3 regions of the Caballeronia sp. INML3B genome follow, and region 2 is predicted to be linked to each of the others. Evidence: predicted binding sites of a transcription regulator. Region 2 holds the regulator's gene; each other region holds the start of a gene.
What was found. Region 2 encodes FliA, which starts transcription of late flagellar genes. Its sites were predicted from a motif close to CTAAAGTTTNNNNNNNNNNNGCCGNTA; they were not measured.

Region 1: motA (flagellar motor stator protein MotA) is a predicted target of FliA. The motif match lies at 3,475-3,501, and genes of this name have one in related genera.
Region 3: motA (flagellar motor stator protein MotA) is a predicted target of FliA. The motif match lies at 2,227-2,253, and genes of this name have one in related genera.

What each region holds. Positions count from the first base shown of each region.
Region 1 covers NZ_JALQDI010000001.1:354,330-360,099, reverse strand. Annotated here, with positions in the region: gene cheA (chemotaxis protein CheA) at 1-1,052, opposite strand, end outside; gene NCS58_RS01650 (response regulator) at 1,114-1,491, opposite strand; gene motB (flagellar motor protein MotB) at 1,559-2,554, opposite strand; gene motA (flagellar motor stator protein MotA) at 2,568-3,428, opposite strand; gene flhC (flagellar transcriptional regulator FlhC) at 3,568-4,143, opposite strand; gene flhD (flagellar transcriptional regulator FlhD) at 4,161-4,478, opposite strand; gene NCS58_RS01625 (glycosyltransferase family 4 protein) at 5,133-5,770, shown strand, end outside.
Region 2 covers NZ_JALQDI010000001.1:38,156-43,925, reverse strand. Annotated here, with positions in the region: gene flhF (flagellar biosynthesis protein FlhF) at 1-1,357, shown strand, start outside; gene NCS58_RS00190 (MinD/ParA family protein) at 1,350-2,267, shown strand; gene NCS58_RS00185 (RNA polymerase sigma factor FliA) at 2,286-3,017, shown strand; gene NCS58_RS00180 (GGDEF domain-containing protein) at 3,062-4,156, opposite strand; gene NCS58_RS00175 (aromatic ring-hydroxylating dioxygenase subunit alpha) at 4,348-5,367, shown strand; tRNA gene NCS58_RS00170 (tRNA-Arg) at 5,438-5,513, opposite strand.
Region 3 covers NZ_JALQDI010000040.1:186,438-192,207, reverse strand. Annotated here, with positions in the region: gene NCS58_RS16385 (MFS transporter) at 1-499, shown strand, start outside; gene NCS58_RS16380 (hypothetical protein) at 606-773, shown strand; gene NCS58_RS16375 (hypothetical protein) at 866-1,138, opposite strand; gene NCS58_RS16370 (helix-turn-helix domain-containing protein) at 1,270-2,088, opposite strand; gene motA (flagellar motor stator protein MotA) at 2,346-3,218, shown strand; gene motB (flagellar motor protein MotB) at 3,237-4,217, shown strand; gene NCS58_RS16355 (Nramp family divalent metal transporter) at 4,268-5,599, opposite strand.

The DNA of each region.
Region 1 (5,770 bases), 320 kb from region 2:
TCGGCGTCGCTCGCCGCGGATTTCGTCGGTTGGGCAGCGGACGGGACCTGCAAGCCCGCCGCCGCCGCCGATTCTTCTTTCACTGCTTCCTTGCCAGCCGCGGATGCGGGCGCTGCGTGCGCCCGCGATTGCTTCGGCTCCTCGTGTAGCGTGGGTTGCACTGCCGGTACTGCTGGCGCTGCTTCGGCGGATTGCGCCGCCGCGTCGCCACGGCCGATCGTGATCTGCGTTTCGTCGATCACGAAGCAGCACACGGCGACGATATCGTCGGCCGGGACGTCCGAGTCGAGCCAAACCACGTACTCGGCGTCCGTCTTCTTGTCTCCGACGATGCTTCCCAGATTCCCCAGCTCCTCGATCAGAGTCGCCAGGTCCTTCTCGCCCACCCCCCGTAGCGTAATTTTCAGGTGGGGTCCTGCTTCCGCCGCCGGCGTGCCGGCAGCGGCTCCTGCATTCGTGTTCCCATCGGTCAGCTCGAACGCGCCGTCCCAGTTGCCGTCGTCCTCGATCGCGTCCGTCGCCTGCGCGATCACATGCACGGGCGGCGCGTTCGGGCCTTCGTAGGCGGGCGCGGCGTTCATGGTCGCCGCTTTGCTTGCCGCTTCGTTCTCCCTGCCCGGCAGCGCGGGCGGCTCGATCTGGCTCGCCTGGCCGCCTTCGGCGTGCTCGTTCTTCAGGCGTTCCAGCTTTGCGCAGATCGCCGCGGCCGCGGCCGCATCCGGCTCCGCGCTCGCGCGATAAGCGGCAAGCTGATCCGAGAGCACGTCCTTCGTCGCGAGGAACGTGTCGATCATGTCGCGGCGCAGGACGAGCTCGTTGTTACGCGCCCGGTCCAGCAGCGATTCGAGGATGTGCGTCGTTTCGGTGAGCGCGGTGAAGCCGAATGTCGCCGCGCCGCCCTTGATCGAATGCGCCGCGCGAAAGATCGCCGCGAGGTCTTCCGGGTCCGGATTCGCGATGTCCAGAACGAGCAGCAGTTGCTCCATCTGCGCGAGCAGTTCATCCGCTTCGTCGAAGAAGGTTTGATAGAACTGGGTAATGTCGAGTGTCATGCTTGAGTCACCATCGGCGCGTTCGTGCGCGGGTTGTCTTTGGCTTTCGCTTCAGTTCAGTTCAGTGCTGCGTGTCTTCAGAGAGCGCGGCAACCAGTTCGGTCAGCAGGTCCGGATCGAGCGGTTTCTCGATCCAGCCCGTCGCGCCCGCCGAGCGCGCCGCGTCCTTGAACGGCTCACCGCCTTCGGTCGTGAGGACCAGAATCGGCGTCGCCCGGTAGGCGCGGTTCGCGCGCAGCGCCACGATCAGATCGAGCCCGCTTCTGCCCGGCATGTGCTGGTCGGTCAGGACGAGATCGAAGTGCTCCGCGAGCGCCCACTCCAGCCCTTCGTCGCCGTCCGACGCGACGGTCACTTCGTAACCCGCCGTCGCCAGCGTCGCCGAGAGGATTTGCCGCATCGCGGCTGAATCGTCGATTGCCAGAATGTTTTTGATCATGTTTGTCTCTTGCCGTGATGACGGTCGAAACGTGCCGAGTCTTGAGCCTGTTTTTCGGGGAATTTGCTCACCGCGCCGCAGGCCTGGCCGCGCTACCGCCGATGAAGCCGAACGAGGCCGATGGCTTGCCTTGCGCATCCGTGCCGTTGTCGAGCGTGGCGCCCGGGGAGCCGTCGTCGCGCAGCATCGACATTTCAGTCTTGCGATTGAGCACGATGACGCTGATGCGCCGGTTCTCCGGGTCGAGCGGATCTTTCTTGTTCAGGTTCTGCGTGGAGGCGAGTCCGAGCACGCGCATGACTTTCGCTTCGTCCATGCCGCCCGCGACCAGCTCTCGCCGCGACGCGTTCGCGCGGTCCGCCGACAGTTCCCAGTTGCTGTAGCCCTTTTCGCCGCCCGCGTACTTCACGGCGTCGGTGTGTCCCTGCACGACGATGTGGTTCGGCACGTCGTTCAGCGTTCTGCCGATCTCGCGCAGGATGTCGCGCATATAGGGCTGCACGGCGTCGCTGGAGAGCGCGAACATCGGGCGTTTCTGGGTATCGACGATTTCGATGCGCAAGCCCTGTTGCGTCGACTCGATGCGGATTTGCTGCTTGAACTGGTGCAGCGTCGGATTGGCCTCGATCGCCGCCATCAGCTTCACCTGAAGATCGTGCAGGCGCACCTGCTCGCGTCGCTCCAGTTCGCCTTGCGCGGCCTTGAGCAGTTGCTCGTCGGTGTCGGACGAGGCGCGCTGCGCGAGTTGCGTGCTGCCATCGGACCTGCGCGCCGAACCCGCTTCGTTGCTGGAGATGTCGCGCCCGCCGCCGGTGATGATGCTGTTGTCCATGCCGACGCTCTTGCCGCCGACCATCGCGGCCTTGAGCGGCATGTTGAAGTACTCGGCGATGCCGCGCCGCTGCACCGGCGATGTCGACGAAAGCAGCCACATCAGCAGGAAGAACGCCATCATCGCGGTCATGAAGTCCGCGTACGCGAGCTTCCACGCGCCGCCGTGATGACCCTTCTTGCCGGCGACCACGCGCTTGATGAAGATGGGGCGTTCGCTGTCGTTGCTCATCGCTGTGCTCCGGTCACTTCGACTTGACCCGGCGCACGTGTTCTTCCAGCTCGGAGAACGACGGACGTTCCGTCGAGAACAGCACCTTGCGGCCGAACTCCACCGCGATCGCGGGCGCGTAACCGTTCAGGCTCGCGAGGATCGTCACCTTGATGCACTGAAACATCTTGGTCTGCTCCGCGACGCGCTGCTCCGCGACGTTCGCGAGCGGTCCGATGAAACCGTAGGAAAGAAGAATGCCGAGAAAGGTGCCGACGAGCGCCTGCGCGATCATCTCGCCGAGAATCGCGGGCGGCTGGTCGGCGGAGGCCATCGTGTGCACGACGCCCATCACCGCCGCGACGATGCCGAACGCGGGCATCGCGTCGCCGACCTTCGTCAGCGCGTGCGCGGGCGCCTCGCCCTCGACGTGATGCGTCTCGATCTCCTCGTCCATCAGGCTTTCGATCTCGAACGCGTTCATGTTGCCGCTGACCATGAGGCGCAGATAATCCGTCAGAAATTCGACGATGTGGTGATCGTTGAGAATCCTGGGGTACTGGCTGAAGACCGGGCTCTTCGACGGATCTTCGATATCCGCCTCGAGCGCGAGCGTGCCTTCCTTGCGCGCCTTCGCCAGCAGCACGTAGAGCAGGCCCATCAGCTCCATGTACATGTTCTTGTCGTACTTCGCGCCCTTGAAGAGCGTCGGGAGGACCTGAATGGTCGCCTTGATGGTCTTGACGTTATTGCCGAGGATGAACGCGCCGACGCCCGCGCCCCCGATCATCAGAATCTCGACCGGCTGCATGAGCGCGCCAAGGTGCCCGCCTTCGAGCGCGTAACCGCCAAAGACGGACAGCAATGTCACGAGCGATCCAACGAAAATCAGCACAGTCGAGTCCTCACGTTTTGATGCGGTAAGACCGCCGTTAAGTGGTTTACGGCACTCGACTGAAAAACTTTGGGGGCAAATCGGCGGGGACGGCAAACGGTAAACCCCGCGTGGAAGCGGGGCTGCGCTGCAAGCGGCTTCAGGCCGCGATGCGCGGCGCAGACGCCTGAGCGCCGGAGGATGCAACCGCCTTGCGCGTCTTGCCCGCGCGCGACGGCGGCTGGCACAGACCGCAGACATAACCCGTGCGCAGATCATAAGCGTGCGCGACGAAGCGCCCGCCGCAGCGCGTGCAGGCGTTCGTCTGCAACATCCCGGATTCGAAGTAGCGCACGAGTGTCCACGCGCGCGTGAGCGACAGCACGGGCTCGTCGCCATAAAGCGCGGCATGCTCCAGATAGAGGCGGTAGCTTTTCACGATCGCCTGGATGGTGCTCTGCGTGCCTCCGGCGCCGCCGTGCTGGTCGATGAACCGGTAGATGCCGTGAAACAGCGACGAATGAATGTTCGGCTGCCAGGTCATGAACCAGTCCGTCGAGAACGGCAGCATGCCCTTGGGCGGCGACGCGCCCTTGAGCTCCTTGTAGAGCTTGATGAGACGGTCGCGCGACAGGCTCGTTTCCGCTTCGAGCAGTTGCAGCCGCGCGCCCAGCTCAATCAACTCGATCGCCAGGGTGATTTCGCGGACTTCCCCGACCACGCTTTTCGTCGCCATCTGTTTTCGCGGGCGATTCAGGCGATCTGCTCGACGGGACCGTCGGCCAGCAGGATCGCTGCATGGGCGTGCGCGAGCGCAGCGCTCTTCTCCTTGTCGGCAAGCGATGAGAGAAGCGTGTGGTCGTCGAAACGAAAGCGGCACAGCAAATGGCTCGACGACGCGACTTTCACCGCCTGGGCGAGCGTGAGTGAGGTCAGCACTTGCGCGACCTGCTCGGAAAGCCCGAGGCGATACATCGCCGAAACGCGGTCTTCCTGAAGGAGCCGCTGTGCGAGGAGCAAGTACGACAGATTCACCTCGCGGATTTCCGCGAGCGTACTCGTATTGCTGATCGTCATGTTTTCCCCGAATCGATACTTTGGCTGGTCAGGCCCGGCGGGAACGTTTGCTCGAATTCGCAAAGGACAGCGAATGCGGCCCCGCGCACGTTGTCTGGTTTCGCTTCGATTGTCGCCGATGCTCGCGGCCGCGCCTGTCGGACAAACCTTCCGACGAGAAGACGGAGTTTCGCGAACTTTCATGTAGGAATATTTCTTACACGCCGAGCCCGCCGATTGCCGATCGGCAGACAGGAATATCGGCATTTATTCGTCTGACTTAATGCCGTAATTTCGTTTTATCGAGGCCGGGCGTGCCGGAGAGACAATACGAGCAACGTCCTCCGCTCGGGAACGGGAATTGCTTCCTAAAACCTGCGGTGTGTTTCACGCTTCAAATCCGTCGACAACGTCTTTTTCGGTGCAATTTTTGACTTCGTAACAGCACATGTTTCGCGCTGTAACAACGATAAGCGATTGAAAAATGACGTGAAATGCCGCTCTCGATACCGATAATGGGCAGTAAGGGATAACCCGGTCGCGATGGTTTTCAGCTCCGGGCCGATCTCGGGCGGCGTCTACACCATCACGCAGCCCGCCCGAATGGCATGTGTTGAGCGCTCGACCGGAGCGTGACTGCAATGCCTTACCTACATGGAGAGTCACGTTATGCGAATCGCACAAATTGCACCGTTGCACGAAGCAGTACCTCCGAAGTTTTACGGCGGCACTGAACGCGTCGTGTCTTATCTGACCGATGCGCTCGTCGAGCTCGGCCACGATGTAACCTTGTTCGCAAGCGGCGATTCCCAAACCAAGGCGACGCTCGACGCGGTGTGGCCGCGTGCGTTGCGTCTCGACCCGACCGTGCGCGACGCGCTCGCGCCGCACATGCTGTTGCTCGAAACCGTCCGCCAGCGCGCCCACGAGTTCGACGTGCTGCACTTTCACCTCGACTACATGCCGTTCCCGCTGTTCACGCAGATGGACACGCCGTTCGTGACGACGCTGCACGGCCGCCTCGACCTGCCGGAACTGCAGCCGATCTTCAACACGTTCACCAAGGCGAACGTCATTTCGATCTCGGATAACCAGCGCAGCCCGCTGCCGCAGGCGAACTGGCTGAACACGGTTTATCACGGTCTGCCGAACGAACTGCTGACGCCGCAGCCGCACAAGAAGCCGGAATATCTCGCCTTCCTGGGCCGCATCTGCCCGGAGAAGCGCGCCGATCTGGCGATCAGGATCGCGGCACAGAGCGGTCTGCCGCTGAAGATCGCCGCCAAGGTGGACAAGGCCGACCAGGA
Region 2 (5,770 bases):
GCTGACGGCGTCCGCCGCGATCGCACGCGGCATGGGCGTGCCGGTGCCGGTCGCCGCGCATGAGACGCGCGCCGACAAGATGCCGGAAGCCGGCAAGTACGCGATTCGCCAGCAAGCGCAGGCGCAGGCTCAAACGAGCCGCGTCGAGGCCGCCGGTCAGACGCGCGCTCAATCGAAGGTCGAAACGCCTGACTGGGCACGCGAGGCCGCGCAGGTCGCCGCACGCCGTGCCGCGCAGAAGATCAACGCGAGCGCGCCGCACGCCGACGCACCGGCGGCAAGCACCGCGACGGCCGCGCCCGAAGGCGCCTTCGAAGGTCTGCCGGCGAACGCGGCGGCCGTCGTGACCGAAGCGATCCGCGCGCGCATGGAGCAAGTCGTCAACGAAACGGTGATGAACGAGCTTTCGTCGATGCGCACGATGATGGAAGAGCAGTTCTCCGGTCTGCTGTGGGGCGAGCGCCAGCGCCGCAACCCGACCGGGGGCCTGCTGACCAAGCGTCTTTTCGCCGCCGGTTTTTCCGCGCAGCTCGTCCGCATGATGGTGGAGAACATGCCGGAAATGGAAAACGTGGAAGGCGCGCTCGAATGGGTGCAGCAGGTGCTCGAATCGAATATCCCGGTGATGGATAGCGAAGACGCGCTGATGGAGCGCGGCGGCGTGTTCGCGCTGATGGGCCCGACGGGCGTCGGCAAGACGACGACCACGGCGAAGCTCGCGGCGCGCTGCGTGATGCGCTTCGGCGCGAGCAAGGTCGCGCTGCTCACGACCGACAGCTACCGGATCGGCGCGCACGAGCAGTTGCGCATCTTCGGCAAGATCCTCGGCGTGTCGGTGCACGCGGTGAAGGACGCCGCCGACCTGCAGCTCGCGCTTTCCGAGCTGCGCAACAAACATATCGTGCTGATCGACACGATCGGCATGAGCCAGCGCGACCGCATGGTCTCGGACCAGATCGCGATGCTGTGCGGCGCGGGCCATCCGGTGCAGCGCATCCTGCTGCTCAACGCGACGAGCCACGGCGACACGCTCAACGAAGTCGTGCAGGCATACAAGAGCGCGGCGGATCAGCCGCCGCTCGCGGGCTGCATCCTGACCAAGCTCGACGAAGCGACGAATCTCGGCGGCGTGCTCGATACCGTCATCCGCTACAAGCTGCCGGTGCATTACGTGTCGACCGGCCAGAAGGTACCGGAGAACCTGTACGTCGCGACCAAGCGTTTCCTCATCAAGAGCGCGTTCTGCATTCCGCGCGACGGCTCGCCGTTCGTGCCGCAGGACGAAGAAGTGCCGGCGCTGCTCTCCGCACTGTCCGCGCGCGCCACGACCGAACTGCATGAGGTGCACTTTGGATAAGTTCGTGCTCGACCAGGCGGAAGGTCTGCGACGGCTGCTCACGCGCGCCGGTTCGCGCGTGGTGGCGGTGGCGGGCGGGCCGGCGGGCATCGGATGCACGTCGGCGGTGGTGAATCTCGGCGCGGCGCTGTCCGTGCACGGCAAGGATGTGCTCGTCATCGACGAGCATCGGGGCGCGGGCTCGGCGAGCCGCATGCTGGGCCTCTCCGATGCAGGCGCGCTCGCCGCTGTGATGTCGGGCCGCCGCGCGCTCGCCGATGTCGTCGAGCGCACGCCGTTCGGCTTCTCGCAGATCGCCGCGCCGCGCCACGAGCGCATCAGTCACGACGCCGCGCAGTGCCGCGCATTGCTCGATGGTCCGGCGGACATCGTTCTCATCGACGCGCAACTGGACCGTCACGGCGCACTGTCGACGCTCGCGGCGCAGGCGCATGACTTTCTCATCGTGACGCGGGTGGCCGCGTCGGCGATCACCGAGGCGTATGCGTGCATGAAGCGCCTGCACTACGCCCATGCGATCGGCCAGTTCCGCGTGCTCATCAATCACGTGCAGAACCCGGCCGACGCGGCGGTCGCGTTCGACAACCTGTCGGGCGTCGCGAGCCGGTATCTGGCCGTGTCGCTCGTGCAGGCAGGGTATGTGTCCGAGGATGCGCGCGTCGCTCGGGCGAAGGAGCTTTCACGCTGCGCAGTCGAAGCGTTCCCGGCTACGGCCGCGGCGCGCGACTACCGCGCGATCGCTGCGGAGCTCCTGCACTGGCCGATGCGCCCCGCGCCGTACATGCGCGCGGCGAACGGTCAGCCAGACGCGCGAATTCCGGTTGGCGACTCTGAACAGGGCGGGCGGGAGGCGGCGCATCGTGTGGCCGCGCTTCACGACTTTGCAATGACCAGCACGGCGTCGATGTGATCAAGATAGGTGACCAAGATGTATAACGCCCAAGGCAAACTCTCACAGTCGGACGTCCTGACGAAATATGCGCCGCTCGTTCGCCGACTGGGGCTTCAGCTCGTCGCCAAGATGCCGGCGAGCGTCGATCTCGACGATCTCATCCAGGCCGGCATGATCGGACTCATGGACGCGGCGAGCCGCTACAAGGAAGATCAGGGCGCGCAATTCGAAACCTACGCGAGCCAGCGCATTCGCGGCGCGATGCTCGACGAGCTGCGCGCGAACGACTGGCTGCCGCGCAGCATGCGCAAGACGTCGCGCGAAGTGGAATCGGCGGTGCACAAGGTCGAGCAGAACCTCGGCCGCTCCGCGAGCGAGACGGAGATCGCCGAGCACATGAACATGCCGCTCGACGAATATCAGTCGATGCTCCAGGATCTGCACGGCAGCCAGCTGATCTACTACGAAGACTTCGACCGCTCCGCCGACGACGAGCCGTTCCTCGACCGCTATTGCGTCGATCGCTCGGACCCGCTTTCGGCGCTGCTCGACGACAGCCTGCGCGGTGCGTTGATCGAAGCGATCGACAAGCTGCCCGAGCGCGAGAAGCTGCTGATGAGCCTCTACTACGAACGCGGTCTGAACCTGCGCGAAATCGGCGCGGTGATGGAAGTCAGCGAATCGCGTGTGTGCCAGTTGCACAGCCAGGCGGTCGCGCGTCTGCGCACGAAGCTGCGCGAGCAGGCGTGGACGAGCGTCGAGGCGTGATCCGGCCTTGAGCCGGGGTGCCCGCCTGCATGCGGGCACGTCGATCAATTCGCTTCGAAGTCGCGCGTTTCGGCGAAGACGGTTTTCCCTTCGCCGAGACTTTTTGCGCGATACATCGCGCGGTCGGCGGCGCGCAGCACGGCGGTGATGCCGGATTGTTGCGCGGCCGTCGCGCTGGAAAGCAGACACGCGCCGATGCTCGCCGATACCGACACCGGCCGCTCCTGCACCGAGGTCATCGCGCCGAGCACCGAGTGAATGCTGTCGGCCACCGACAGCACCGCCGCGCGATCGCGTACCTGATGCGCGAGCACGACGAACTCGTCGCCGCCCAGACGCGCGATCGTGTCCGTCTTGCGCATGCGCTTCGCGAGCGATTGCGCGAAGGCTTGCAGCAGCATGTCGCCGACGGCGTGACCGTAGGTATCGTTCACTTCCTTGAAGCCGTCGAGGTCGATGAGGAGGAGCGCGGCGGCGTGGTCGCCATCGGCATCGCGCGTGCTCATCGCGCGATCGACGACCCGCTCGAGCGCGTATCGGTTGGACAGACCGGTGAGCGGATCGGTCGATGCCTGACGTGCGAGATCGCGATTCGCGTTGCCGAGCCGATCGACGAGCACGCTCAAATACACCGATGCGCCCAGCACGCTCAAGCCCAGCCCGATCGCGGCGGGAAGATTGGCGCGCCACCACGGCTGCCAGATACCGAGCGCGATCACGATGATGAGCGCCGTCGCGCACGACACGGCGAGCGTGCGCTTGCCGTATCGGCATCCCGAGCCGATCAGAAACCAGAACATCACCCAGATGAGCGGCAGCGCGATCGCACCGCCCGCCGCGAGCGCGAGCCCGAGCAGGGTTTGATCGGCGATGGTCGTGACGGTGAGACGCTTCTCCGAAGGCGAACTCATGCGGCTCACGATCAGGAGCGTCACCGCGCCGTAAGACACATAGAGCGCGACGAGGCGTGCAACCAGCAGTGCATCGTATGAAGGGCGTAGCCAGGCGAAGACGCCGTAGGCCAGAAGAACCGCCGCTCCCATCCAGACCCGCAGCGTGGCCTGCTCGCGTTCGGGATTCCGGTGTTCGGACCATGCGAAGGCATAAGTCCGGCGTGCCGGTTGATGCGCCTGCTCCATACTGAACCCCTGGATGGTGATTTCTTTCTTTTATCTTGCTGTCATGTACTGCGGCCCCGTCGCGTGGCATCGGCTGGATGGAGTGGCATCGAATTGCGCCGAGCGAGCGATCCGCTATTTTGCAACGTTTTGTGAAGACGCTGTGTTTCGTGTAATAACGGCTTTCGGACTTCTATTTCTGATTCACTGTGATGCGCGACGAATCTCTTTCTCTGGCTGGCGAATGGCTGCCGGTTTGCAATAGCGAAGACGTTCCCGAAGGCGGTGCGCGCGGGTTCGTCGTCGCCGATGAGCGGATCGTCGTGTGGCGTGACAGTGTCGGCGCGGCGCATGTGTGGCGCGATTACTGTCCGCATCGGGGCGCGCAGTTGTCGCTCGGACATGTGATGCGCGATCAGATCGTGTGCCCTTATCACGGCTGGCGTTACGACATCGAAGGGCAGTGTCTGCACATTCCGTCGAATCCGTCGCTGCGTCCTTCGAAGCGTGCCTGCGCGACGACCTTCGTCAGCGAGGAGAAGTACGGCGTCGTGTGGATGTGCTTGAGCGAAGCGGCTTACGCGCTCGATTTCTTTCCCGAAGCCGCGATTCCCGGGGGGCGGCGCATCAATCTCGCGCCGCAGACTGTGAGGTCGTCGGCGCCGCGCGTCGTCGAGAATTTTCTCGATATGGCGCACTTTTCGTTCGTGCATGTGGGGATTCTGGGCGAAGAGACGCATACGGAAGTGCCGGACTATGAAGTCGTGCGGACTTCAGATGGCGGACTCGAAGCGCGGCAGTGTCGATACTGGCAGCCCGCGGGGATTCCGGGGCAGGGCGGCGGCGCGATGATCGACTATGTGTATCGCGTCAAGCGGCCGTTGATCGCGAGTCTCACGAAAATGGCATCGGGCGGGCAGGGCGCGCTGCATATCATGCTGGCGGCGTCGCCGGTGACGCAGACGGAGACGCGCGCGTGGCTCGTGTCGATTCATGAGGACGACACGACGCATTCCGATCAGGCGCTCTACGACTTCAATATGGAGATCCTGATGCAGGACACGCCGATCGTCGAGTCGCAATGGCCTCGGCGTCTGCCGCTCGATCTCGATGCGGAGCTGCATCAGCGGTGTGATCGGATGGCGGTGGCGTATCGGAGGTGGTTGGCGGGGATGGGGTTTGGGTGGGGGACGATGGTGGGCGAATCGGGAGCGTTTTCCGGCGAGCGCTAGTTCAGCCGGGCCGGCGGAATCGCGGACAGAAACAACCAACGAACGACAACCGGATCGAGGGGGAATTCATTGGCGCGCCCGGCTGGGATCGAACCAGCAACCCCTGCCTTCGGAGGGCAGTACTCTATCCATTGAGCTACGGGCGCATCGGAGAAAGGCCTTGCGTGAGGGAGCGCCCGAAAACAAAAGGCGCCTACAAGGCCCATGCGAATCCGAGAGAATACCTGTTTTCCATGACTTCGTCCATCGCACGGGCCTGGACGCATCGCGCGAAGCATCACACGATTCGGGTAAACGCCCGCACCGCCGCCCCGGCCACCTCGCGCCGACAGTTAAGCGTTCCGTCTATAATCGACCGTGCCTTTCCCCAAGGCCCGCGCAAGCGCAATGCGGTAGCTGTCAC
Region 3 (5,770 bases), on a different contig from region 2:
CGGCTTCCTGATCTCGAACCTGGCGAGCGGCCCCGTGGTCGCGCGCTTCGGCTCGCGCGGTCCGATGATCGGCGGCGCGCTTCTGGACGCCGCGGGCTTCGCCGCGCTCGCCTTCGTCGATGCGACGACGCCCACGGCCGCGCTCTTCGTGCCGTTCCTGCTGATTCCGTCCGGCATGGGCCTCGCGGTCCCGGCGATGACGACCGCGTTGCTCGGCACCGTCGGCCACGAGCGCGCCGGCACGGCGTCGGCGGTCCTCAACACGGCGCGGCAGGCGGCGGGCTCGATCGGCGTCGCGGCGTTCGGCGCGCTCGCGGCGCACGGCGACGGCGCGGCGAACGCGCAACATATCGTCGATGCGGTGCGCTCGTCGGCGTGGATTTCCGTGGCGCTCCTGCTGGGCGCGGCGCTGATCGCGCGTCATGTGAACAATCCGGCGAGCGCGAAACGGGAAGCCGCGACACCCGCGTGCGGTGCGCTTCCCGAAGAGGCGGAATGAGGACGGGCGGCGGCAGGTACGTCCGTTGCGAACTTCGGCCGAAGCACGCTGAAAAACCGAGAGCGCGCGCCGATCCATCACTCGAAGGAAGATTCAGGAGATCACCATGTCGACGATGCCTCGCTCCCCCGAAGAGCCGCTCGAACCGGACCCGGACAAGCTGCTCGACCCGGACGCCCCGCCGAACCCCGACGACCCGGACATGCCCGATGGACCCGATTCCGCCACGCCGATGGTGCCCGCCGATCCGAAGAACGGCGAGCCGCGCATGTGAGCCGCTCAACAGCCAATGGGCGCGCACACGAAGCAATGCCCGCGCGGCCGCAAAAGCCGCGCGGGCATTCTTCTGTGGACTGGGCTGAAACGCTACAGGCTCGTCGTCTGCACGGTGCCGGTTTCCAGCGCGCGCTCGATCAGCGCTTCCTGCTGCGCCTTGCGCACGGCATCGGCGACGAGCGTATCGGGCGCTTCGACTTCCGCCTTGATCGCGCCGATGATGCCTTCAGCTTCGACGATCACGAGCGACTCCGCCGAATCCGCGCGGCTGATGATGACGCGCGCCGGTCCGCCGCCTTCCGCGATGCTCGCGCAGAACTGCATCTTTTGCCCGCCGATTACCTGCTCGAATGTTTGAATCATCGCTGCCTTCCGCGTTGGTTGGACAAAAGCTGACACAGGCTGCGCACCGTGCGGCGCGCAGCCTGCCTTTTCATTGATCCGCGCACGTTCACTAGGTTCAATTCTGTAAGCATGCGGACGGCGGCGCAAGTTCAGCGTCTTGCATCATCGAGTTTTCGAAGGACGGCGGCGGTGGCGTCGTCGGCGGGAAAGAATGCCTCGATCGCCAACTCGGACAGCGTGATATCGACCGGCGTGCCGAAGACCGTCGTCGTGCTGAAGAACGACAGCACGCCGTATTGCGTACGCATGCGCAACGGCACGACGACCGGGTCGGTTTCCGCCCGCGCCGCGTGCCCGGCATGGGCAGGCGCGGGATACGCCTCGAGTTCCGCGAAGAGCGCGGCAAGCGTCGCATCGCCCGAGACGTCGATCTGCCGGCGCAACCGGGCAAGCAGATGCGCACGCCACTCGTGCCAGTTGTCGATGACATCGGCAAGGCCTTGCGGATGCATCGACAGGCGAAGCACGTTCACCGGCGGCGCGAGCCGTTGCGCATGCGCCGATGCGACGAGCGGTGCGAAAGCCGCGTTGGCCGCGACCATCGTCCAGTGACGATCGACGGCGAGCGCCGGATACGGCTCGTGCCCCTTCAACACGAGATCGACCGCGCGCCGCGCGGCGGCGAGTTGCGGATCGGCCAGCGCGTGCTCGCGATACAACGGCGCATAACCGGCCGCGACGAGCAGCGTGTTGCGCGCGCGCAGCGGCACGTCCAGTCGCTCGGCGAGGCGCATGAGCATTTCGCGGCTCGGCAGCGAGCGGCCCGATTCGACGAAGCTCAGATGGCGCGTGGACACATCGGCGACGCCCGCGAGATCGAGCTGGCTCATGCGTCGGCGCTGCCGCCATTCGCGCAACAGTGTGCCGACGCTCGATTGGACGTCGGCGCGTGCGAGGGTCGAGTTCATGTCGCCGATGTTAGACGAAGCGCGTGCATCGAATCCATTACCTGCGGCGTAATCGCGATGTTCGGTTTCTGTCCGCAGACGAACGAGCGCAAGTTTTACTGCGCAAACATTTGCGCAGAAGAAATTGCGCGCCTCCCCTTAATGTCTTGCTAATAAAAGCCGATAAGCTCCTCAACAAGCGAACAATGCGTCGCGAGCCGTGCGCGCCTCGATCCGGGCACGCACGGCCCGCGGCGCCGGACATCTGCGGAGAAATCATGTTTGTCATCATCGGATGGGTCCTGGTCATCGGCTCGGTGATCGGGAGTTTTATCGGCGTGGGCGGTCACCTCGCCGCCCTCGTGCAACCGTTCGAGCTGCTGTGTATTTTCGGCGCGGCCATCGGCGCGTTCGTCGTATCGAATCCGACGGCCACGCTCAAGAAGACCCTGCAAGCCATCCCGAAGGCCTTCAAGGGCGGCGGATACACCAAGGAGAAATACCTCGCCCTGATCGCGCTGCTTTACGAGCTGCTCCAAAAGGCGCGCAAGGAAGGAATGATGGCGCTCGAAGCCGATGTCGACGCGCCCGAGTCCAGCCCGCTCTTTCAGAAGTATGAGCACGTGATGGCCGATCATCATCTTCTCGACTTCATCGTCGACTATCTGCGCATGATGTCGGCGGGCAACGTCAACGCGCTCGAAATGCAGGATCTGATGGACGAGGAGCTGGAAACGCATCACACGGAAAGCTCGGTCGCGGCCAATGCTATCCAGAAGATGGCGGACGGCCTGCCTGCGTTCGGCATCGTCGCGGCGGTGATGGGCGTCGTGCACACGATGGGCTCGGTCGGCGCCGCGCCCGCGGTGCTCGGCGAGATGATCGCGGGCGCGCTCGTCGGCACGTTCCTCGGCATTCTGCTGGCCTATGGCTTCATCGGCCCGCTCGCGGATCTGCTCAACGCCAAGGGCGCGGCTGAAGCGAAGCCGTTCCAGTGCGTGAAGTCCGTGCTGCTCGCATCGATGAACGGCTATGCGCCGACGATAGCTGTCGAGTTCGGCCGCAAGGTGCTCTTCACCGCCGACCGTCCGAGCTTCAAGGAACTCGACGACGCGGTGCGCGCAACCAAGATGCCGAAGTCGGCTTCGTAACGTCACGGCATAGACATCATGGCTGAGAAACCATCACGCGATCCGCTGCAATCGGTGCTCGCGCCTACCGTCGTCGTGAAGCGCAAGAAGAAGGCGCACGGCCACGGGCATCATGGCGGCGCGTGGAAAATCGCCTACGCCGACTTCGTCACCGCGATGATGGCGTTCTTTCTGCTGATGTGGCTGCTCGGCTCGACCTCGAAGTACGACAAGGAAGGCATCGAGCAGTACTTCAATACGCCGCTCTCCGCGTTGTTCGGCAACGATGGCGGCGCCTCGGCGCATACGAGCGTCATCACGGGCGGCGGCAAGGATCTGTCGAGCTCGCGTCCGGGCGAAGGCAACAAGAGTCAGCCGCAGCCCGTGCCGCAATCGATCGCACGCGCGGCCGTCGCGAAGGACGACCTGCAGAAGCTGCAGCAGCTCAAGCAGAAGCTGATGGCGCTCATCGAGCAGATGCCCGCGTTGCGCGCGTTCAAGGATCAGATTCGCATCGCCATCACGAGCGAGGGATTGCGCATCGAGATCGTCGATTCGCTCAAGCGGCCGATGTTCGCTTCCGGCAGCTCGAAGCTCGAAGGCTATGTGACGACGATTCTGACCAACATCGGCGCGTCGCTGAATGATGTCGATAACCGCGTGTCGATCGCGGGGCATACGGATGCGGTCGCCTATTCGGGCGGTCAGGCCGGTTATTCGAACTGGGAGCTGTCGAGCGAGCGCGCCAATGCCGCAAGGCGCGCGCTCGTTGCGGGGGGCATGAAGGAAAGCAAGGTATTGCAGGTGCGCGGGCTGGCCGACGTGCTGCCGCTCAACAAGGATGTCGTCGATGAGCCTACGAATCGGCGCATCAGTATTCTCGTTCTGAACAAGGCGGCCGAGCAGGCGTTCTTCCGCGATGGCGGACGCACTACGGTGGATGAAACGCGCCCTGTCGATGCGGCGATTCCGGCGGCAGTGGCAGCGAGGTCGAATGCGCCGGCGGTGATCGTGAAATAAGGCTTCGGTCAAAGCGCCATGTACTCGACGAGTGCATGGCGCTTTTTCGTTCAGCCGATCCACTCCGCAGCCGTCTGCACGACCAGCCAGAGATTCGCCGCACTGATCACGGCAAACAGCAGCCACGCGACGAGCTTCATATGCGGCTTGTTCGCGAACGTCCCCATCAGGCTTCGATCGCTCGTCATCCTGATGAGCGGATAGAGCGCGAACGGCAACTGCAGGCTGAGCACGACCTGACTCGCGACGAGCAGCTTCCCGACTGCCCCGTTGCCCATCACATAGACGCCGATCAACGCCGGCACAAGTGCGAGCGCACGCGTGATGAACCTTCGCTGATAGCAAGGAATCTTCAGGCGCAGGAACCCTTCCATGATCACCTGCCCCGCGATGGTCCCGGTGAACGTGGAGCTTTGTCCCGAAGCAAACAGCGTCACCGCGAAGAGAATCGCGGCAAGCCCCGTTCCGACGATCGGTGCGAGCAACTTGTACGCATCCTCGATTTCCGTGACTTGTGTATGCCCGGTCGCATGAAACGCCGATGCCGCGAGTATCAGGATCGCCGCATTGATGAGCAGCGCAAGCATGAGCGACACGATGGTGTCGAGCCGCGACAGCGTGATCGCCGAAGCAAGGCTCTTCGCATCGCGATTCACGACGCGCGTCTGCACGATCGACGAATGCAGATACAGGTTATGCGGCATCACGGTCGCACCGAGAATCCCAATCGCGAGATAGAGCGGCTCGCGCTCGCTCAACGCGTGAATCGAAGGCACGAGCCCCGCAGCGACCGATGGCCAGTGCGGCTTGACGAGCACGAGCTCGACGACATAACCCACGCCGATCGTTGCAATGAGCCCGAGCATGATCGCTTCGAGATCGCGAAAGTTCTTGCCCTTCAGGCCGAGCACGATGAGCGTATCGAACGCGGTGAGCACCACGCCCCATATCAGCGAAACCCCGAACAGCAGATGAAACGCGAGCGCGCCGCCCAGCACCTCCGCGAGATCGCACGCGATGATCGACAACTCCGCCAGCATCCATTGCGCATTCGCGACTGGTTTCGCATAGCGCTCGCGTGACAACTGTGCAAGATCTTTTCCCGTGACGATGCCGAGCCGCATCGAGAGACATTGCAGCACCATCGCCGCGATGCTCGACAGCATGACCACGAAGAGCAGGCTATAGCCGTAACGCGATCCGGCTTCGATATCCGTCGCCCAGTTGCCCGGGTCCATATAGCCGATGGAGATGAGCAAGCCCGGCCCCGCGAATTGCAAGAGCTTCTTCCAGAGCGGCGCGCCCGGCGAAACGGCCACCGAGCCTTTGACTTCCGATGGACAAAACGGCGCGGTGGCGGTGGTCGGCAGATTGAAAGGCAATTTATCGGTTCCTGATGCGATATTGGGGACAACATCACGTACGCGGACAAGCTGCGAACGATGTGCTTCTAAGTGGCTTACAAACCGCCTCACGCGGGCGAGTCTATCATCGGCTGCACGCAATCACAGACGTGTGCAGCGTGCGCTCCAATCTGACGAAAACGCCATTCG